Regions from separate parts of the Pseudoalteromonas sp. SG45-1 genome, predicted to be linked through region 2. Evidence: riboswitches for the same ligand, from Rfam matches in the RefSeq annotation. Region 2 holds a riboswitch; the other holds the start of a gene.
The links. Region 2 has a riboswitch for cobalamin ahead of H5117_RS08505 (TonB-dependent receptor domain-containing protein). Riboswitches for the same ligand answer to the same signal wherever they lie in the genome.

Region 1 (11,751 bases), on a different contig from region 2:
TAAAGCAGGGATTTGGTAGCACACCGATTTTCCGCCGCCAGTAGGAAGCAATACAAGCGAGTCTTGACCGTTAATAGCGGCATCAATAACTGCTTTTTGACCGTCGCGAAATTCACTGTAGCCAAACACTTGTTTGAGGACAGTTTCGGGTTTACGCACAAGGGTGCTAGAAGGTGGAGTTGATGTATTCATTGGCGGGTATTTTAGTGGTTTTTTAGTGAGATGTCTTTAGCTGAGTTACTTGATAAATTATTTAAGTGAAGTCTCGTAGTTTTACACTATGTATGTTTTACTCATCTTACCTGTTTTGACATAGAGAATAATAATGAATAAAGAAATGTTAATTGAACAAGTGGGCGCGTTATTTGTAAATGGCATGCCGTTTAACCAGTTTTTACAAATATCGGTTGAGTCGTTAAGCCCTGAACAGGCCAAAATTACGTTCCCGTGGCAGGATGTACTAATTGGTAATCCTGCGCAAAAAATACTCCATGGTGGTGTTATTTCAGCCGTACTTGATAATGTAGGCGGTATGCTTGCTGCAGCAAGTGTAATTGATAAACTCACCGATTTAGATATTACAAGCGTGCAAACAAAATTAGCCACACTTGGGACTATCGACTTACGTACTGATTATCTGCGCCCTGGTAAAGGAGAGAGCTTTACTGCCAGCGCAACACTTATTCGTTCAGGTAATAAAGTATGTGTATGCAGAATGGAATTACATAACGAACAGTCTGTTCAAATTGCTTTTGGAACCGGCACGTATTTAGTTGGATAAAACGCGTATGGCAAGTAAACTAGCGGCCTTTTAAATCACTAAGTGTGTATTATGTCGATTGATACTGAGCAGCGTAAAGGTGCTATTTTTGCTTGTCTTGCTTTTTTAATGTGGGGCCTTGCGCCAATATACTTTAAGTTGATTCAGCATGTTTCTGCTTTTGAAATTTTAATGCATCGGGTTATTTGGTCGGTTGTGTTTTTAGTATTGGTAGTAAGTGTTTTACGGTATTGGGGTAAAATTAAACGCATTATCGTTCAACCTAAGCTTTTGCTTATGCTTGTTATAACCTCTGCACTGCTTGGGTTTAATTGGGGTTTATTTATATGGGCTATAAATAATAACCACATGCTTGATGCAAGCTTGGGCTATTACATAAATCCTCTTTTAAATGTATTACTGGGTATGCTTTTTTTAGGCGAACGCCTGCGTAAGTTCCAAGGCGTAGCAGTAGCCCTTGCCTTTAGCGGTGTAGTGCTGCAGCTAATTAGTTTTGGCTCGTTTCCGGTAGTTGCCTTTTCACTGGCTATATCATTTGCACTTTATGGTTTATTACGTAAAAAGTTACCGGTTGAAGCCTTGCCTGGCATTTTACTCGAAGCACTTATATTACTGCCTGTCGCACTTATTTATTGGTGGTTAATGGTGCCTACAGCAACATCAAGCCTGCCAGCTAATGATTGGCATACTAATGTACTACTGATTAGTGCAGGTATTGTAACTACATTACCACTGCTGTGTTTTACCGGTGCAGCTAAGCGTTTGCAATATACTACACTTGGCTTTTTTCAATACATTGGGCCAAGCTTAATGTTTATACTAGCTGTGGTGTTTTATGGTGAAGTGTTTGATGCAGAGCGTGTAGTAACATTTGCATGTATTTGGAGTGCACTGGCTATTTTTAGTTGGGACTCTTATCATCAATCACGCAAACGTAAAAAAGCGGCTATTACAGCCGCAGAAGTATAATTAACTAATAAAATGGTTAACTAACTACTTTATTACGACCAGATTCTTTAGCGTCGTAAAGCTTTAAGTCGGCCTGTTTTAAAAGTTCATCAATTTGATAAACAGGCCCGTTTGCAAAGCCAATAGAAATGGTGAATTTTATTTTAGCTTTACTAAACTCTTGGCTATTCATTTCTATAAAATACCTAAAGCCTTCAAGGCGTTTAAGGGCTTCTTGTTTATCTGCATCTATAAAATAAACTGCAAACTCTTCACCACCTAAGCGCGCTACTAAGTGCTTTTTGAAGTATTTACTGAAGCAAATAGAGAGCCCTTTTAATACTTCGTCGCCAACATCGTGTCCGTATGTATCGTTAATTGATTTAAAGTGATCAATATCAAGCATAGCTAAAGCACCGTCACCTTTAGTATGTTTTATTTGCTTTAATGATTTTTCAGCTTCTTCAAAAAAGTAACGACGATTTGGTAAATTAGTTAAATAATCCGTGTTGGCTTGTCGCCTTATGGTGGCTATAAGGTCTAACATATCGACGTTTTGACTAAGCCTGCAGTAAAACTCTTCGCTATTAAAAGGTTTGTGCAAATAATCGTTTGCGCCATTTTTTAAAAATAAACTAGAAAGCCCTACAGAGTCAGAACCCGAAATACCAATAATAGCTTTTTCATCATTGCTGTATAAGCGGCGAATCTCGCTACATAGTTCATCGCCATTCATATTGGGCATTTCATTATCAGTAATAATAACTGAAATATCAGGTGAAGCTTCAAGCAGGTTTAACGCTTCTTGTCCGTCTTGTGCTTCAATAATTTGATACTTATGGCGCACTAATAAACTACAAATGTATCGTCGGGTCGATTTAGAGTCGTCAACAACGAGTACTTTTACATTTTCGTTGCGAGGCAGACGCTGTAACTGTTTTTCGAGGTACTGATAAGCTTGTTTATTTTCTTTAATGATGTAATCGATGATTGGGTATTTTTCTACAGTGTCGCGAGTTTTTTTATCAATATTGCCCGTCATTACAATAGTTGGAATGTCTGCATTAATAGTACAAGGTATTGCCTCACCTAATGGGGCATCAGGTAATATGAAGTCAACTACAGCGCAAAAATAGCTATTTTTACTTATAAGCTCTTTTGTTTGCGCTAATGACTCAGCTATATCAACTTCATAACCAGCCTTAAGCGCGATGTGCTTTTGCACTCGCGCCATGGCAGGTGTATCTTCAACTATTAGTATTTTTCGCGTCACGGAACAACCCTATATATATTTTGCAAAAATATTTGCTTATACAAGTTGTAACTGTTAAAACGCAAAAAAGCAAATAACTTAAATACTTACAGATTATCCGCTTCTGAATAATACTCTTGGCTAATCGGCGCCGGGCTCGACATTTTTGAACGGCCAAATAAAGTATGAAACTTAGTTTTGCAGGTCGTTAGTTTTAAGTATTTTACCCAAGCTCGTTCGATTGGGTTGGTAGGTTCTTGTGAGCCAGTTACGACTGCTACAAACTGTTCTTGGTGTTCGTTTTGCGGCTCAATTGTTTTACTGTATAAGCCTTTTAAAACAACTCCGTGTTGTTCAAGTATGCTGGCTTCTAATAAGGTGAAGTTTCCGCTGCGGCTAAAGCCTCGTGGAAAGTTTTGATCATCATAAAATTGACGTTGGCTAACAAATGCTTGGCGTAGTAATGAAATGTTATTGCTCATAGCTTTATCCTCATACCTTAGTAATTAGCTGGAGTATGATGCAAGTTTGGCAATTTATTAAACAAATTATTTTTATCGTGAGGATAAAAAATTGGATATCGATTTATTAAAAACATTCGTTGAGGTAGTGCGTACGCGTCACTTTGGTAAAGCGGCCGAAAACCTTTATATTACGCAGTCTGCAGTGAGCTTTAGAATTCGCCAATTAGAGCAAGGGCTTGGTGTTAATTTGTTTATTCGCCAGCGTAATAACATTCAACTTACAGCACCTGGCGAGCGCTTATTACCCCATGCACAAATGATTATTACGGGCATGCAACGCGCCAAAGTGGATGTTGCGCTTGCCGATAATATGCATAAGCAAATTAGCTTAGCAGGAACGCCTAATATTTGGGATGCTTTTTTACAGTTTGGTATAACAAATATTGTATCGGCGATGCCGGGCGTGTCATTAGTCGCAGAAGTTAAAGCACAACAAGAAAGCACTCGGCTGTTATTAGAACGCACGCTTGATTTGGCAATATTGTTTGATCCACCAAAAGTAGACGAGCTAGTGGTAGAGCGAATCTGTGAGTTGCCAATCATTCCCGTAAGCGGATACGACACTGCAACGAACGAAAACTTTTTTGATAATCAGTATGTATATGTTGATTGGGGAACTACTTTCTCACTTTGGCATGCGCGTCAGTTTACCGGTAAAACACCGCCTTATTTTAGAACCAGCACAGGACGTATTGCACTTGATTTAATACTGCAATGTGGCGGCAGTGCATTTATACCTCAAGTATTGGTAGAAGGGCATTTAGAAAAAGGTGAACTGTTTCATGTTAAAGATGTAGAAAATACCTCGCGAGACGTGTTTATAGCGTATCACAGAGACAACGAGCAAAAAGAGTTAATAGAAACCTTAGTTAATTTACTATCGCAAATGACCCCAAGCTTGTCATTAAAGAAAAGTAAGTAAGTTCGGCCGTTTATTAGGCTTTCATGTTATTTTGATTTCAAATTTAATGCATTTTTATTAATAAAAAAAGACATTAATATTTCCATTGTAATATTACTGTCATTTAGCGGTGACAAAATGCAGCAGTTTTAAAAATTAGTCTTTTGTGATTATCCAAGGAAATAACATGAAATTTGTAAAATCGAGCTTATGCTTAGCACTATTAAGTGGTTTATCTTTTAATGCACTTGCCGATGTAGACATTTACGGTAAAGCGAATGTAACAGTGCAATCATCTGATGACGGCGAAGGATCTTTTACTGAGATAAAAAGTAATGCATCTCGTCTTGGTGTTAAAGGTTCTGAAAAAATAAATGATAGTTTAGAAGCGGTATATAAGTTTGAGTTTCAAGTTGATGTGTCTGATGCTGATTCAAAAGGCGATAACGACGACAATATTTCTGCGCGTAACCAATACGTTGGTTTAAAAGGTGCGTTTGGCCAAGTGGTTATTGGTCGTAACGATACTGCGCTTAAACAATCTCAAGGTAAGTTAGACTTGTTTAACGACCTTGAAGGCGATATTAAAAATGTATTTAAAGGTGAAAACCGTTTAGGGAATACTGTTAGTTATTCATCAAACTCATACGAAGGTTTTAAAGTACTTGCTACTTTTGTAGCTGAAGATGATGTAGACGCTGATAACGGTTACTCAATGGCGGTTACTTACGGTGACGTGGCACTTAAAAAGAGCGCAGTATATGCCTCTATCGCAGCCGATAGTGAAGTAAATGGCTACGATGTAGTACGCGCGTCAATCCAAGGTAAAGTTGAAAACTTTAAGTTAGGTGCAATGTACCAAACACAAGAAAAAGTTGACGGCAGCGCAGAAGCGGATGGTTATCTATTAAATGCAGCTTACAGCATGGGTAACAACACATTTAAAGTACAATACCAAGACATGGACTTTGACGACAGCGACGATAAGTCAGCAATATCAGTTGGTCTTGATCACAAATTAAATAAAAACATTAAAGTATTTGGCTTTTACTCAAGCTTCGACATGGACAACAACGTTGACCAAGACTACGTAGGCTTAGGTATGGAATACAAGTTTTAACTATTCGCTAAATTAGTTAAAACACTCCCTTTTTAACCGCGCTCTTTTGAGTGCGGTTTTTTTTTGCTTTAAATTATTTACTTAGCCGCCCATAATAGAGCTTCATTTGGAATGAGGTGCGAGTCCTCGACTGTTCCCGCAACTGTAATTAGCGCAAAGCTTTAAGTCAGATACAAATGGTATAATACCAATTTTATTAAAAACATGATCTTTCTAGCGAATTAAATAACTTACTAACTTCGTTAAAAATTATTCATATAGAACAAGTATATGTCATAATTTCCGCCTTGTTATTAAGCTATTTATTTGTCGCTATAATAAATCACTAATTTAATGCAATTGGTATGAATTCTTTTAACGAGCGGGTTTACTCATTTTTTCTTGTAGTGCATTAGTATTTTTATCGCATTTTTAGTGAGTTTAATCCCGTCTAGGACTGACTATTGCACACTCAAACGCCATTAAATATACCATTACTAAACGTTAAAAACGTATCGTGGGGTATTGGCAATAAAACGATCCTCAAAAAAATAAACCTTAAAATAACCACAGGTAAATTTGTTGGTTTAATTGGCCCCAATGGCGCAGGTAAATCGAGCTTATTGCGTTGTTTATATCGTTTTAATAAACCCAGCGATGGCGTTGTAGAGTTTAACAGCACCGATATTTGGCAGCTAAAAAGCGATGAGTACGCAAAAAAAGTAGCGGTTGTTTTACAAGAAACCCCGTCGCAATTTAACTTAAGCGTATTTGATGTTATTGCACTTGGGCTAACGCCTCATAAATCGCTATTTAGCTCAGTAACTAACATTGATAAACAAAAAATTACCCAAGCTATCAACACTGTAGGGTTGGCAGATCATAGCGATCAAAGCTTTGAGTCACTTTCGGGTGGTGAAAAGCAACGTGCCTTGATAGCCCGCGCCATAGTTCAGCAACCTCAGTTGTTAATAATGGACGAACCAACTAGCCATTTAGATGTTAAATACCAAATACAGGTAATGGAGCTTGCTAAATCGTTGGGTGTAACGGTGTTTGCATCGTTTCATGATTTAAACTTAGCTTCTGCAATATGCGATGAACTAGTGGTTATTAAAAATGGTGAAATTACACATACAGGCACGCCAAGTGAGGTATTAACCGAAAACATGCTAGGCGACGTTTTTGGTGTCTGCGCCCAAGTAAATAATCACCCGCAAATATCGAAGTCGGGAAATAGCATCCCTCATATCACTTACTTTTATGGTTACGAATAATATGAGCGCAGTTAATACTCGCCACTCACTTGCGCTATTCATCAGTGCTGCGGCTGCTTTATTTAGTTTATTTGCAGCACTTAGTTTTGGTGCAGCAGAGACCTCACTTCAAGACGTACTTAATAGTTTTTTGCTCTCAAATGATGCGTCTTTTAATACGCGTATTATTTTTGAACTAAGAATGCCACGCACATTACTCGCCTTTTTAGCAGGCTCTGGCTTAGCAATTGCGGGGCTTATTTTACAAACGGTAACGCGTAACCCTTTAGCCGATCCTTACTTATTTGGTATATCGTCGGGTGCCTCATTTGGCGTGGTGTTACTTATGGCATTAGCAGGTATTAGCGCAGGTTTTATGTTATCGGCAGCAGCGTTATTAGGTAGCTTACTCGCTATGAGTTTATTAATACTTATTGCAGGTAGGCAGCAAAGTGCACAGGTAGAATCAATGTTATTAGCTGGTGTTGCTCTGTCGTTTTTATTTAGTGCATTTACCAGCTTGCTGCTTTATTGGAGCGACCCTCAGGCGGTAGCCGCTATTTTATTTTGGACACTGGGCAGCTTTTCGCGTGCGCAGTGGGCTACGCTTTGGTTGCCTTTATTGGTAATTACATTGTGTACGTTTGTAATGCTGAGCTTTAGAAGGCAGCTAAATGCTATGTTACTGGGCGATGAAAGCGCAATTACATTAGGTGTGAGGGTTCAGCGCTTTAGAATACTTATGCTGGTTTTAAGCTCATTAATTACCGCTGTGCTGGTGGCTATGTGTGGTGGTATTGGGTTTGTAGGATTAATGGTACCGCATATTGTGCGCTTTTTTATATCCCAAGGCACCATCGCTGGCTTACTGGTAACCAGCTTGGTGGGCGGTACATTTATGGTGTGGGTTGATGTACTTTCGCGCTCATTGCTGAAAAACCAAGAACTGCCCGTAGGTGTTATTACTGCAGCTATTGGTAGCGTGTTCTTTTTGAGTTTATTGTTTTTTAGAAAGCGAAGGGTGTAATTCCATGAAAACCTTAATGGTGCAAGGCACTACATCAGATGCTGGTAAAAGCACTTTAGTTGCTGCCCTTTGCAGGGTGTTTGCTAAGCGTGGGGTAAAGGTTGCACCTTTTAAACCACAAAATATGGCACTTAATAGCGCAGTAACAAAAGATGGCGGCGAAATTGGTCGTGCGCAAGCTTTGCAAGCAATAGCAGCTAAAGTAGAGCCAGAAATAGACTTTAACCCTATATTACTTAAACCTAATAGCGATACTGGCGCACAAGTGATTATTCACGGAAGAGCCATTAGTAATATGGAAGCGGGCAAATATCACGACTATAAAAAAGTGGCGATGGATGCAGTAATTACCTCACATAACCGCTTAGCTAAACGCTTTGATTTACTCCTCGTTGAAGGGGCAGGTAGCCCTGCTGAAATAAATCTGCGTGAAAACGATATTGCCAATATGGGTTACGCCGAAGAGGTAGATTGCCCAGTAATTATAATTGCTGATATTGATAAAGGTGGTGTGTTTGCACATTTGGTAGGTACGCTTGCGTTGTTAAGCGAGTCAGAACAGGCGCGCGTAAAAGGCTTTGTTATAAACCGCTTTAGAGGCGATATAGGTTTGCTGCAAGGCGGGCTTGATTGGCTTGAAGAATACACAAACAAACCCGTACTTGGCGTATTACCTTATTTACACGACCTTGCGCTTGATGCTGAAGACGCCGTCGCAATTGATAATAACGTAACCAACGCCTCAATTAATATTGCAGTGCTGCTTGTTCCCCACATTAGTAACCACACCGATTTTGATGCACTGCGTTTGCACCCAAACATTAATATAAATTACGTGCGCCATACGCAAACGATCCCAGACGTTGATCTGATAATTCTCCCAGGCAGTAAAAACGTGCTGGGCGATTTAACCTTTTTGAAAAATGAAGGTTGGGACACTCAAATTAAACGCCACTTACGCTATGGTGGTAAAGTACTTGGCATTTGTGGCGGCATGCAAATGCTGGGCAATACGCTCAATGATCCAGATGGTATTGAGTCATCATTAAAGCAAGTAAATGGGCTTGCTCTGTGCGATTTTGAAACCACGCTAATAACACAAAAAGTATTAACTAAAATAACCGCTACACTGCTTTTAAATAACCAATCAACACCCTGTAGTGGTTACGAAATACATGCAGGGATTAGCCAAGGTGCAGCGCTTAATAAGCCATTTTTAACCTTTGATGAAAGCCACCCACATGGCTTTACGTTTGATGGCTTTATTAGCGATGATAACGCCATTGCGGGCACTTATTTACATGGCTTATTTGATGAAGCCGATGCTACATCGCAAATTTTAAAATGGGTAAAACCAAGCGCCTCAATTAACCCAATTAGTATTGCCGCTCACCGCGAGCAGCAGTTAGAACGATTAGCAACCATGTGCGAAACGCATTTAAACATACAGCAAATTATCTCGATTTATGAAGGGCACAATAATGACTGAACAAAACAACGATAAGCATAAGCAGCGCCAACAAAAAGTAAAAGAACAAGTGGATGCACGTGTTGCGGCAGCGCAAGATGTAAAAGGTATTTTTCAGGTAATTACCGGTAACGGTAAAGGCAAATCAACCTCGGGCTTTGGCGTTGTAGCACGTTGCGTAGGGCATGGTAAAAAAGCAGCTGTTTGCCAATATATTAAAGGTACGTGGGAGTGTGGCGAGCGTAATTTATTACAAAGTGCAGGCGTTGAGTTTGTTGTAATGAACACCGGTTTTACCTGGGATACACAAAATAAAGAAGCCGATACTGCAGCCGCCCAAGCAACATGGCAAGAGTCAAAACGCATGCTTGCTGATAGCAGTATTGATTTAGTATTACTCGATGAGCTTACGTATATGGTGACATACGGCTATGTTGATTTAGATGAAGTAGTAACAGCGCTTAATAACCGCCCACCCATGCAGTCAGTTATTATTACAGGGCGTGCAGCGCATCGTACTTTAACCGACCTTGCCGACACAGTAAGTGAAGTGCGTAATGTAAAACATGCATTCGACTCAGGCATAAAAGCGCTCGAAGGGTTTGATTACTAATGTTTAAAGCGTTTTTTATTGGGCTGCTGCTTTTTAGTGTATCGAGCAGTGCACTTGCAGAGCAGACCAGGGATTCTAAAAAGCTGCGAATAATCGCGCTTGCACCACATATAGTCGAAAACCTATTTGCCATCGGGGCGGGCGATAATATTGTGGGCACGGTTGATTACGCCGACTACCCTGCTGAAGCCCAAAGTATTGAGCGCATAGGGGGCTATTACGGTATCTCGCTTGAAAAAGTGTTGGCGCTTAAACCTGATTTAGTAATTGCGTGGAAAAACGGAAACCAAAGCGAAGATTTGGCCCAAATAGAGCGTTTAGGTATAAAAGTATATTTGAGTAACCCCGTCACAATCGCGGGTGTAGCCGACGAGTTACTTACTTTTGGTGAATTTACAGGGAATATTGAGCAAAGCCAACAAGCGGCAAATGCATTTACACAAAAGCTAAACGCGATTGTTAAAAGCCAGCAAGATAAAAAAGATATTACCGGATTTTATCAGTTATGGGCTGAGCCCATGATGACAGTAAGTAAAAACACATGGATAAATCAGCTGATTGAAACATGCCATGTAAGTAACGTATTTGCCGATAGCGTTACAGATTATCCGCAAATTAGTATCGAAAATGTTATTGTTACTAAGCCGCAAGTTATTATTATCCCTGATGAAAAATCAAAAACACCACAGCCGGTTGTTAATTGGCAAAAGTGGCCAGAAGTACCAGCAGTTAAAAATGATCAATTTATTAGCGTAAATGCCGATTTATTACATCGTTTTACTCCGCGCATGCTAGATGGACTCGCGGATATGTGTGTTAAAATAGACGCATCACGTAAACAGATTAAGAGTACACAATGAGCAATTGGGCTACATTTTTAGAAAGTGAATTACAGCAACCTTACATGCAGCAAACGTTAGAGTATGTGGCTAATCGCCGCAATGAAGGTGTTGCTGTTTACCCGCCTGAAGCTCAAGTATTTAGTGCTTTTGATGCCACCGCACTTAATGACATCCGCGTTGTAATTTTAGGACAAGACCCATATCACGGGGAAGGGCAAGCGCATGGCTTGTGTTTTTCGGTATTGCCTGATGTAAAAAAGCTGCCACCGTCGCTTAAAAATATGTACAAAGAGTTAGCTGTCGATATCAGCGGGTTTATTATTCCTGAGCATGGTTACCTGCAAAGCTGGGCAGATCAGGGCGTGTTTTTACTCAATACAGTATTGACCGTGGAGCAAGGGCAAGCGCATTCACATAAGCATTTAGGATGGGAGCAATTTACCGATAATGTAATTGCCCATATTAATAAGCACTGCGAAGGTGTGGTATTTATTTTATGGGGGGCACATGCACAAAAAAAAGGTAAAGGCATAGATAGCGCTCGCCATCATGTTTTAAAAGGGCCGCACCCATCGCCGCTTTCGGCGCATAGAGGCTTTTTTGGTTGTAAGCATTTCTCACAAACGAATGAGTTATTGCAAGCCCAAAAAGATAAGCTAATTAACTGGCAAATCTAATTTATTCTAAAGAACTCAAATTGTTTAAACCATTAAAAAAGGCTTCCAGATTCTGGAAGCCTTTTTGTTTAGTTGGGGCGTATTGAATTAAAAATCGAGCTCATCAATTGCAATACTGTCTGTAAAGTAGTCTAGTTCTTGTAGTTCTTTACGTAGGCGCTGTTTGTCTTTTATTGCTTCTATTTCACGCCATTTTCTTTTTTTATTTTTTTGAGAGGTTTTTCTTGTTGTATCTGGTCCTTCTAATATCTCTAATATATCGTTTAGGCTATCCATGAACTTCTCCTATTGATTTTATTGACCTCAAGAATACCTATACCACAGGCCTAGTTAAAATAGAATAAAAAAGTGACAGTTATGTTA
Region 2 (11,751 bases):
AGGCCGCTGATTTAGGCGTTTCTGTATCTGATGTAGGCCGTACACTTGAAACAATGCTTGGCCAGCGCCGTGTTACAACCTTTATTGACCGTGGTGAAGAATACGATGTAATTTTAAAAGGGACTAAAGAAGACTTTACTAACCCTACTGACATTTCAAATATATATCTTAAATCACGAAGCGGTGAACTAGTCCCACTTGATAGCCTTATCAGCTTAAAAGAAGAAGCAACCGCATCGCGCTTAAACCGATACAACCGTATGCGCGCAATTACATTAAGCGCCAACTTAGCCGACGGTTATACGCTTGAGCAAGCGCTTAACTTTTTAAACGAAGTAGCCGCGCAAGAAAACGATATAGATGGCGCCGTAGATTACAAAGGCGAGTCGCAGCTTTATTACGAAGGCGCATCAGCGATGACCTACGTATTTATACTTGCACTCACTGTTACCTTTTTAGTACTGGCAGCACAGTTTGAAAGCTTTATGCATCCGTTCGTCATCATGCTTACCGTACCACTTGGTTTAATGGGCGCTATGTTCGGACTTTGGGCTACAGGACTTACCTTAAATATTTACAGCCAAATAGGTATTGTCATGCTCATAGGGCTAAGTGCTAAAAACGGTATTTTGATTGTAGAATTTACTAACCAACTACGCGATAAAGGCGTTGAATTTAGTGAAGCTATTTTGCAAGCAGCAACTCAGCGTTTGCGCCCTATTATTATGACCTCGCTGACTACGGTTATGAGTTCGGTACCTTTAGTACTTGCTTCAGGTCCGGGCGCTGAAAGCCGTATGGTGATAGGTGTAGTCGTGTTTACTGGGGTTATTGTATCGACCCTACTAACTCTTTTTGTTGTACCTGCTGCATATTATGCACTTGCACGTAACACTCAATCACCTGAATTTTTACAGCAAAAATTAGACAAACAAGCCGCTGAAAAACCTTTCGAAGAGATCTAGCCTCTTAATTGCGCCGTAACCTTGTTGTTGCGGCGCATACAATTTATGCTCGCCTTTAAACCCCATATACATTTTAGGAATACTTATGAGCTCAACAACGCAAGTAGCAACATTTGGTGGCGGCTGTTTTTGGTGTATAGATGCTGCATTTAGACGTGTAAATGGCGTACTAACCGTAAGCTCTGGCTACACCGGCGGTGAAACAAATAACCCAACATATGATTCTATATGCTCAGGCACAACCGGTCACGCTGAGGTTGTTAAAATTGAATTTGACGCGACTGTAGTTAGCTTTGAAACACTCTTAGCAATGTTTTTCACATTGCATGATGCAACACAATTGAATCGCCAAGGTAACGATATAGGCACACAATATAGAAGTGTGGTTTACTATCACGATGAAGCTCAACTTAAGCAAACCAACGAAATGATAGCTCAACTGCAAAGCCATGTCGCTGAGCCAATTGTGACAGAAGTCAGCCCTGCCACTACGTATTATCCAGCAGAGCATTATCATCAAGATTACTATAACGAAAACCCACAGCAGGGTTACTGTAGTATTTTAATAGCACCTAAGTTACACAAGTTTGAAACCGTATTTAAAGAGTTTTTAGCTGACTAGCTAATTTTAGTAGTTAAACTTAGCTACACATTAAAAAGCCCGACATAAGTCGGGCTTTTTAATATTAATAAATACCGTTAAAACTGGTAGCTTGCGCCTGCAAAAAAGCGACGCTCTGGCGTGTTGTAGTAATACACTTCACCCGTTGTAAAATCAGTGTTTGAATCAACAGCGTTATATTCTTTATCAAATAAGTTTTCTACACGAAGTGAAACTTCAATATGTTCATTTACTTGATAATTACCCGCTAGGTTCCAGAGTGTATAAGAGCCTAAGCGCGTCACAGCACCTTGTCGGTCGCTACGGTATTGCATGTCTAAGCTTGCATCAAAAGCACCAAACTGTTTTGCAAGTTCCCAGTTAAAAGTACGTTTAGCAACATTACGCAACTCTGCGCCCGTTTCTTCGTCTTCAGCGCTTAAGTAAGCAAAGTTAAGGTTGCTATCAAAACCAAAAAACTGCTGGGATAAGCTAAATTCAACCCCTTCGTAGCGTGCTTCATCGATATTAGCCAATGCAAAGTTTGCATCGTAATCAATCTTATCTTCTATATCGTTTCTAAATACTGCAATATCAACTTGCGCGATATCAAAATCTACACTCAAACCTAACTCACGGTTTACTGATTTTTCAGGTTGTAAATCAGGGTTACCATAAAGTGGATAATATAAATCGTTAAATGTAGGAGCTTTAAAGCCAGTACTTTGGCTTATACGAAATGTTGCATCTTCAGATAAATGATAACCTGCAGCGGCTGTATACGTTGTTTCGTCGCCAAATTGCTCATCATCATCTTGGCGAACAGTTAAATTAGCCAGTACTTTATCTGCATCATAGTAAGCACCTACAAACACAGCAAGTACATCGCGGCTGTCTTCAACAAATGGTTGCGAACTATGCGACACATCATCGTTGTACCAATTAATACCACCACTAATGTTAAGTTCATTAGATAACAGGTACTGCCCGTTATAATCAATTTGTGTGCGTTTAGTTATAAAGGTACTTGTTGTTGGCCCAACTGAAAAATCGACATATGTATTGTCTGAATCATCTGTTGAAAGCGCTAAATCAATACTATGCGTTTGGTTAGTGTAGTTTTTGCTCCAACCTGTAGAAAGTTGATAGTTTTTAAAGTCATCTCGTTCAATCGTACTATCTGCTGGGCTAAAGCTACTGTCGTAATCTGCATAACCTTCACTGTATTGGCCTAATAACTTAAAGTCGCCGTAATGTGCATCGGTGTAGTTTACTTTAAACCCAAGGTTTTTATTTTCATAGCCATCTTCATCAGGTGCTACGCCTTGCAATACATCAAAGTTATCTGTTTTTTCAAAGCCTGCGTTAAATGCTGTTGTTATATCATCTGATTTTACAGAGCCTGCAACTTGATAATTTTGATAAGAGTCAGAACCAAATGTAGCGCTTAGGGATAAGTTATCTGACTCACGCGTAATAATATTAATAACACCAGCGAGTGCATCAGAGCCATAAACAGCCGCGCGAGAGCCTTTAATAATTTCTATGCGTTCAATACTATTTAAAGGGACATTATTTAGTGCTTTTTGACCAAGTGTTGCTGAGCCTGTACGTACACCGTCAATTAAAATCAACGTATCGCCAGAGCCTGTACCACGAAGTGACACACCTGTATTTTGACCAAAACCACCGTTTGGATTAACTTGAAAACCCACTCGCGTGCTTAAAAGTGTAGGTAAATCGCGTACGTTACTAGCTTCTATTTCAGCACGTTCAATAACATTTACACTCACTAAAACGTCGTTAATTGATTGCTCAAACTTATTAGCTGTAACGGTTATTTTTTCAATTGATTGCTCTGCACCAGACACAGAAAATGAAAGCGCAGCAGAAATTGCAACGCCTAGAGTTGTTTTGTTTAACATGAGATCCCCTACCTTTGCCCACCGCAAAGATTTAAGTAAGTAAGATTGCATCAAGGCCGGTCTCCGGACTCAGTAAGCACATAAAAACATGCAATACTCTACCGTTGCGGGGGCAGTGTTGGGCTTGTAGTCATCATGAAAACGCACCAACTTCCCGATTATCCTGCTAAAAAAATCATTACATGAAGTGGCTAGCAAGCACCTTGAAAATATGCCGTCATTGTGAGCATTTTGTTTACAAATGTCAATGGACGTCTATATAGCTAAAAGCTATTTCAGTTCAGTGCTGTATTATTATAGCTTGAAGGAATACCGTACTTATCAAGTAGCTTCTGAAGTTGCATTTGTGTAGTAGGTAAATTTAATATTTCATCCATTTTGCGACTAGATATTTTATTTGATTGTGAGTTAATCAAAAAATGTGTTTCATACACTGCATCTGGTACGTCACTCTTAAATAGTAAATCCATATTTAAGATATTCTGCTTTTTAAAATACTGATAAGCAATACTGTTTAAAACCCCGACTTCAGCGCGCCTTAATAGCAGCATTTTAACTACATTGAATTCATCGATTGTAAGGCTTACCTGGTGCTCTTCTCTCAAGTATTCGGCATTTGTATTAAATCCTGCAAATTGATACGAATACCCTAAAACCCCAACTTTGGTTAATTTGTCCAGATTGTCAAAATAAGTTTGTTCTGATGCATTCTCTTTGAGTGTATAAAGCTCGTTTTTGGTGATGGTATAAAATTCAGTTTTTTCAATGTTTTTCTGCGTTGTTTTTGGCAGCCATTGCATTGCCATTAAAAATAAAACGTCGAAGTTATTTTTTTCAACAGACAAAGTAAGCCTTTTTACAGGTAAAGAAATAAGTATAAAGTTAAATTCCTCCTGTGCGTCGTTTAAAATATTAATAAACTCAGGAGCAAAGCCCTGCTTTTTTTGCGCGTTAATAATAATCGGAAAGTAGCCATCTTCGACCAATACATCAATATCAACTGGCTTTGATAAGCTTGGCTTGGTAAATATAAGCAAAACAAATAACAGAAATAATTGATGGGGTCTCATTTTAATACCTTCTAGAGTGAAATTTTTATTATATTCAATTAAATATAATAGCTTAAATATCAAAAGGTGGATTAATACATGCAGAACTACGAGAGGATAAGGTGGGAAAGTTGTAAAAAATTAAGTAGCTTTAATCTGTCTGCAAATATAGACAAATTAAAGCATTTTTATTAAAAACAGTTTATAAATTAGTCACGAAAGTTTTTAAACTGAAAAGGCTGACCTAAATCGGCACTGCGTACTACCTGCATTGCCTCTTGAAGATCGTCACGCTTTTTACCTGTCACACGCACTTCTTCGCCTTGAATAGCGGCTTGTACTTTAACTTTTGAATCTTTAATGGCTTTAACCACTTTTTTGGCCATGTCTTTTTCGATACCTTGCTTTAACCCAACGTTACGAAATACATTTTTTCCTGCACGGCTAATATCTTGAAGTTCTAAACTAGCTACATCCATACCGCGCTTTGAAATTTTTCCCGCTAAAATATCGAACAACTGCATAACTTGAGAGTCAGCTTCTGCTTTAAGCTTAATTGTTTTATCGTTTAGCTCAATAGATGCATCAACGCCTCTAAAATCAAAGCGAGTCTCTAGTTCACGGTTTGCGTTATCAACCGCATTTTTAGCTTCGTTCATTTCTACTTCAGATACAATATCAAATGAAGGCATTAGTATACTCCTAACTATTTAATCTTAATTTTATGTGGCAATTATAACGCTAAAATTATAAATCTTTACATTTTTCTGCATCTTGTTCAGGTGCGATACTAAATTAGTTTGATATACTTGCGCCTCTTTTTTAAGCGATTTTAGGATTTGTCGTGACAAGGCGTGTTTATCAAGCAGTTTTTTTAATCAGCATAGTGGCTTTCACCTTTTTATTTGCTAAAGAAATAAAAGGTGGCGTTGTAAATTTATTCCCTCATGTTGATAAAGTCGCCCATTTTGGGATTTTTTTTATATTAGCCATAATAATGGATAAGGCTTTTAAGCTTCCTTTATATGCTCAAATACTCTTATTAGCAGGCTATGGCGCCTCGATAGAAATAATGCAAGACGCACTTCCTTATAGGCAAGCATCACTTGGTGATTTTTTTGCTGATTTTGCAGGTGCTGCAAGCTACTTTTTACTTAGAGTAATTTTTACACCTCGAAAAAAGAACCCACATGGCTAATATTTTAATCGTTGGCGATGGCGCTATTGGCTTATTGCTGAGCCACTTTTTGAGCGCATCGCATAATGTCAGTGTTTTAACTCGTAAAAACCCAACAAACACCCGCTTTTACAGCAGAGCTAAGGGTGCATCAAAAAAAATTAACGCAAAATTTATTTCATTAAATCAGTTAGATAAAGCAACTGAATTTGATGTAATTTTATTTACCGTTAAAGCTTTTCAAGTGCTTGATGCGTTTTCTCAAATAAAGCCATTTTTACCAACACATTGCTCTGTTGTACTTTCGCATAATGGAATGGGCAACGTTGATGAGATAAATAACCAGCTAAACACCCATCAAGCACTCTACTTTTTAACGACAAGCATAGCGGGCTTTAAATCAAACCAATATATTGTGCAACACACAGGTGAAGGACAAAGCGTTATTGGTGGCTGTAATGAGCTTGCACTTCAAAATAGTGCGCCAATAGCTGATATTTTTAAAGTAATACCCAACCTAAAGTTTACTAATAACATTCAGCAGCTTCGTTTTGAAAAGCTACTCGTCAATATTGCCATTAATCCATTAAGCGCTTTAAGTAATGTAAAAAATGGCGAATTACGTGCACCTAAGTACAATACAATAATTTTTAATGCACTCACTGAAGCATGCAATATTGCAAAGGCTCAAGGGCTTAATATCCCATTAATTAAAGCTCTCAATACCGCTTATAAAATAATGGAGTTAACCGCAAATAATTACTCATCAATGCAGCAAGATATAGCTCACAATAGAGAAACTGAAATATCAGCTATATGTGGCTATATTAGCCAACAAGGTAAACTTCACAGTATTCCAACGCCTTACAACGATGAGTTGTTAGTCAAAATTCAGGCAAAAAAAAGCGTGGTATAAACCACGCTTATATAAGCTTTTAACTTTACGGGCGATAAACTTTTACAGTTTCGAAGCCCTGTTCGTGCAGCATAAGTGCCTGTAGTTGGCTCATTACGCCTCTGTCACAATATAAATAGTAGTCGGTGTCTTTTGGTAAATCACCAAACTTAGTAGCCAAACGGAAGAACGGCAAATGCACCACTTCAACACCATCGATTGCAAGCGGTGCAGCTTCTTCTTCTTCTGGTGAGCGAATATCAATTACTACAGAGCCTGCAGGTAAATCAGCAACCGACTCAGCCTCTTTTAGCTCTTGCTTGGCTTCTACGTCAATATCGCGTACATCCATTATGCGCGCGTTATTTACTACGGTATCTAGCACATCAAAATCGAACTTTTCTTCTTCGGCTTCTATTACTTCAATTTTGGCTTTAACTGTCGGTTTTTTAGAAATAACACCACAATATTCAGGCATCGTTTCAGCCATTTCAGCTGTACCAATTTGGCGAGCAAGATTAATAATTTCTTGTTTATCATTTTGAATTAGCGGGCGTAAAATAAGCGTTTCAGTAACGCGGTCAATCACGCTTAAGTTCGCTAATGTTTGACTAGATACTTGGCCAATACTTTCACCAGTGACAAGCGCCTGAATGTTTAACTTTTCAGCCACTACACTTCCTGCTCGCATCATCATACGTTTAAGTACAACACCCATTTGGCTGTTTTCAACGTTTTCTAGAATTTCAGCAACAACAGGTTCAAAATCAACTGTTATAAATTTAACTTTATGTGTTGAGCTGTATTTTTTCCATAAAAAATAGCTCGCTTGCTTAACACCAATCTCGTGCGCTGCGCCACCTAGATTAAAGAATAAAAAGTGCGTACGTGCGCCTTTACGAATCATTTGATAACTTGCTACGCCAGAGTCAAAACCACCCGACATAAGTGAAAGCACGTCTTCTTGCGTTGGTAGTGGAAAGCCCGCCATACCAAAATGCGTTTGCGAAACAATATAAGCTTTATCGTCTTTTACTTCTAAGCGTATTGTTACTTCTGGACGGCTAAGCTTAACGCTTGCGCCTTCAATATGTTGATTTAGCCCACCACCAACATAACGCTCTAAATCAGTCGAGGTAAAGTCGTGTTGGCCTATACGCTTAGCACGCACACAAAAAGTTTTACCCACAATTGTGTGACCCACTAACGCTATTGTTTTTTGATAGATATCATCGAGAGTTTCAAATTGCGTCTCAGTTACTTCAATAAACTGAACGATACCAGGTATGCGTTTAAGGCTGTCGATAAAATCAAGGCGAACTTGTGCATCTTCAAGCTTTGTAACAACTGAAATATTATCCCAGTTATTTCTTACTTGTACTTTTTCGTCAAGACGTCGCAATACAATCTTAATGTTATTTTCTAACACTTTAGTAAAGCGTTTACGGACCGAACGGCTTTTGATGGCTATTTCAGGATGTAGTTTGACGATAAATTTAAGCATAGTTCACTCTTAGACTGCGGGAATTCGCGCTCCCAGGCATTTGGCGCGCGATTATAGCAAAAAATTCAGCGTCTAGGAAACAACCAATAATTATCGACTAAGCAACCGCGAGGGCCTGTTTATCTTTCGAGGTTAAATTTGCAGCAGTGTGTTTGGTATTTTAGCAAGGCAGAGCCTATGTAGCGTGGTTATTCCCTATAAATAGGCGATAACGTAGCATAAATGCTAAACATACGCTGCTCGAAGGATTCTGCCTTAGGGCAATTAACTCTTTGTTGCCTACATAGATTTAGTCAGTAAGGTAACGCAGGAGCAGTTACCCTACTGGCTTACAAATCTCGCATCGCGATTTAATCGCTCCTAGGTTGAAAAATTTTAATCTTGAAGGGTCACAGCCCCTAAGGCTTGTTGGGCTAACTCGGTGTATTTTTCGCGTAGCAGGTTCATTTTATCGATACTTTTATCGGTACTGTACGCTCTAAATAATGTTAGTACTTTTAAAATACCGTGATATATATCTTGCTCAGCAAGGGTACCGCTTGGCCTACGAGCCTTAATATAAGGCGTCCAAAAGCTAACAGTTAACTTTAGTGTATGGGCTAAATCAATGACATCTTGCTCATCAATAGCAATCATTTCACTATCGCGAAGACCTAGAATAATTTTACGAACTTGCTCTAATAACTCTAACTGAAAATCAATGTAAGCTTGTTTTAGCTCAGTGTCTCTGGCGAGTATATCGCCAAGATTGTCGTAAAAAAAATGGTAACGCCACATCAATTCAAATAACGAATCTAAATAAGCCGTTAAATGATTAAATGCATCATCATCTTTATTAATAGGTTTAAAGTGAGTATTTAAATGATCGCGATACAACGCAAAAATATGACGGATAATGTCTTCTTTATTTTTAAAATGATAATAAAGATTACCCGGGCTCATCCCTAAGTTTGATGCAATATGATTTGTCGTTATTGCACGCTCACCATTTTCGTTAAACAACAAAATACTGGTGTGTATTATTTTATCCTTGGTATTCATATGCTAATACTCAAATTATCTATAGGCTACATTACACTCAAAAGAGGTAAACAGTATAAACAAATATGAATCATTAAAACACTCAAACCTTGGACTGACCTGTTCAAAGAAAGTAAGTGTTTATATGCTTTATTAGCTAGGCTGCTTTGTGGCATAAACACTGTTAAACTAGCGCTAAAATCATAAATAGTGAACATTATGAAAGTTATTGCAATTTACCCGGGCACCTTTGATCCACTAACCAATGGTCATACAGATCTTATTCAACGTGCAGCTAAAATGTTTGATACTGTATTAGTTGCGGTTGCGAACAACCCAAGTAAAAAACCCTGCTTTAACCTTGAAGAACGTGTTGAACTTGCAAACTCTATTTTAAGTCACTTAGATAATGTTAAGGTCATTGGTTTTTCTGGCTTATTGGCTGACCTTGCGCGCGATCACAATGCTAATGTGCTTATTCGTGGTATTAGAGCGGTATCTGATTTTGACTATGAATTTCAATTAGCTAACATGAACCGCCGCCTGAATCCTGATTTAGAAAGTGTATTTTTAACACCCGCAGAGCGAAATTCATTTATTTCATCAACGCTCGTTAAAGAAGTAGCACGTCACAATGGTGATGTAAGCGAGTTTGTAGATCCTGTAATTGTCAAAGCGCTAAAAACTAAATTGGGCTGTGGTGCCAGTTAATAATAAATAAGGCCTGTTAGCACTGAAATCCATTACTAATAGGCCCTTTTATTCAACACTTTATTTAGCTTTCCTTCTAACCAAGCAAGTTTTAAAACATCTTTACCTATAAAGAAAACTAAAACCATGGTCAAATCTGTAAAATTTATACCTACTATGTACACCCACCAGAACCACCAAAATTCATAATGGTGCATAACATCATTATCTATATACATTGCAAAAAATAGTAAGGTGTTTATACCTAAACCAAATAATAAATAAATGTATACACCGCTAATTTTTATAAAAAAACCAGATAAAATAATAACAAATAGAGTAATACTATCGAATAAGAAAAAATCGAAGTAAGTTATCGAATCCATATCAATAAAAATACTAGAAGAGTAAGAAAGTGCCATGATGAAAGATAGCCAAACAATGCTTTTATCTGCGTTATTTATAGAGCTTACTAAAGAATATAGAAAAGCCATCAAAAAGCCCCACTGTACAAAAGCACCTATATAAAAAGAGATATTTGTATTTAAAAGTAGCTCAATCATCTTACCCCAACACTATATAAACCGTTATTGTACCGCTTAACATATAACGGCAACATAAAAAAATGCACAAAATCACTCTTCTTTTAAGTTGAGCTTTACTGCCTCAGCGATCTAAACTTAACCTTCTAACATACCTTAAAAGCTTGTTTAAGCCTAAAACATCCTTATTGATGATTAATACCAATGCCATTGTAAAGTCGACAAAATACATCCCGAATGTGTAAATGGTCCAAAACCACCAATAGTAAAGAGTGCCAACGATTACAATGTCGTAATGCATACCCAGGAACAGACACGCATTAATAAATAGACCAACAATTACATAGAGAAAAGCAATGGGGACAGGATTTTTACATACAGCTCGCCAAAGTAATAAAGTACCTATGGTAGCAAAATCAAAATAAAAGTAATTTAAGTGAGGAGTCGAAGTTCGAGGATCCATAAAAAGACTTGAAGTATAAGAAACCAGCATAATGAATGATAACTGTAGCAGGCTTTTATCTGCCTTATTTATACTTGCTGATAGATTATATAAAAATGAAATTAAAAAGAACCAAGTAAATAATAGCCCTATATTATCGCCTAAATCGACAAGACTCCAGAGTAGGTCAGCCATCAACTGTCCTTTTCAAACTAGTAATCAAACCATTTCTAAATTTCATCAAGTATAAAAAATCTTTGTTTATAAAAAATATAGCTACCATTATAAAATCCGCAGCGTTGACCCCTATCGCGTAAGCATTCCAAAGCCACCAGTAGCTTGTATTATTTGATATATAGATGTCGTAATGCATGAGAAAGTGTAGAGCTGAGTTTATAGCTAAACCAGTAATAATATATAGATAGGTAATACCATCACGCCAGAGCCGCCTAAGGAAAATTATAACTAGGAGAGTTAAAATATCGGAAAACAAAAAATCGAGATAAGTTACCGTATCCATATTTGTAAATATACTAAACGAATATGAAACACTCATAATCAAAGACAAATACACTCTTTCTTTATTAGGCTTATTAATCGAATTAGCAAGGGAGTACAAAAAGGCCATAAGGAATCCCCATTGTACAAAGGCACCTATGTACAATGACACTGTTGGACTAACCAAAAGTTCACTCATTTTTACGACTTTTTTAAGTTTAATTTGAAGGCTTTTAAATGTAGCATCTGTATAATGTTCCTATTGAGTACTAATGAAAGTATCATTAGAGTATCTATAGAGTTAACCCCTATCGAATAAAAACTCCAATACCACCAAGGCTCAATATTATATAGAACGTATAGGTCATAATGCATTATGAGGGTGAGTACAGCGTTTGTTGTAAGCGAAATAATGATGAAATCAAAAGCTTTCGAACATTTGA

Region 1: another riboswitch for cobalamin. It lies ahead of H5117_RS12750 (ABC transporter ATP-binding protein); the one in region 2 lies ahead of H5117_RS08505 (TonB-dependent receptor domain-containing protein).

Annotation. Positions count from the first base shown of each region.
Region 1 is NZ_JACJEP010000014.1:25,671-37,421, reverse strand. It holds gene recQ (DNA helicase RecQ) at 1-192, opposite strand, end outside; gene H5117_RS12780 (thioesterase family protein) at 326-781, shown strand; gene rarD (EamA family transporter RarD) at 833-1,750, shown strand; gene H5117_RS12770 (response regulator) at 1,767-3,002, opposite strand; gene H5117_RS12765 (DUF413 domain-containing protein) at 3,089-3,463, opposite strand; gene H5117_RS12760 (LysR family transcriptional regulator) at 3,555-4,427, shown strand; gene H5117_RS12755 (porin) at 4,594-5,526, shown strand; cobalamin riboswitch at 5,589-5,723, shown strand; gene H5117_RS12750 (ABC transporter ATP-binding protein) at 5,970-6,782, shown strand; gene H5117_RS12745 (iron ABC transporter permease) at 6,784-7,788, shown strand; gene H5117_RS12740 (cobyric acid synthase) at 7,793-9,277, shown strand; gene cobO (cob(I)yrinic acid a,c-diamide adenosyltransferase) at 9,270-9,869, shown strand; gene H5117_RS12730 (cobalamin-binding protein) at 9,869-10,729, shown strand; gene ung (uracil-DNA glycosylase) at 10,726-11,388, shown strand; gene H5117_RS12720 (DUF3545 family protein) at 11,476-11,664, opposite strand.
Region 2 is NZ_JACJEP010000007.1:67,361-79,111, forward strand. It holds gene H5117_RS08495 (efflux RND transporter permease subunit) at 1-965, shown strand, start outside; gene msrA (peptide-methionine (S)-S-oxide reductase MsrA) at 1,051-1,587, shown strand; gene H5117_RS08505 (TonB-dependent receptor domain-containing protein) at 1,665-3,491, opposite strand; cobalamin riboswitch at 3,528-3,712, opposite strand; gene H5117_RS08510 (hypothetical protein) at 3,767-4,561, opposite strand; gene H5117_RS08515 (YajQ family cyclic di-GMP-binding protein) at 4,750-5,232, opposite strand; gene H5117_RS08520 (VanZ family protein) at 5,385-5,738, shown strand; gene H5117_RS08525 (ketopantoate reductase family protein) at 5,731-6,633, shown strand; gene thiI (tRNA uracil 4-sulfurtransferase ThiI) at 6,659-8,116, opposite strand; gene H5117_RS08535 (TetR/AcrR family transcriptional regulator) at 8,492-9,157, opposite strand; gene coaD (pantetheine-phosphate adenylyltransferase) at 9,356-9,847, shown strand; gene H5117_RS08545 (hypothetical protein) at 9,883-10,389, opposite strand; gene H5117_RS08550 (hypothetical protein) at 10,493-11,005, opposite strand.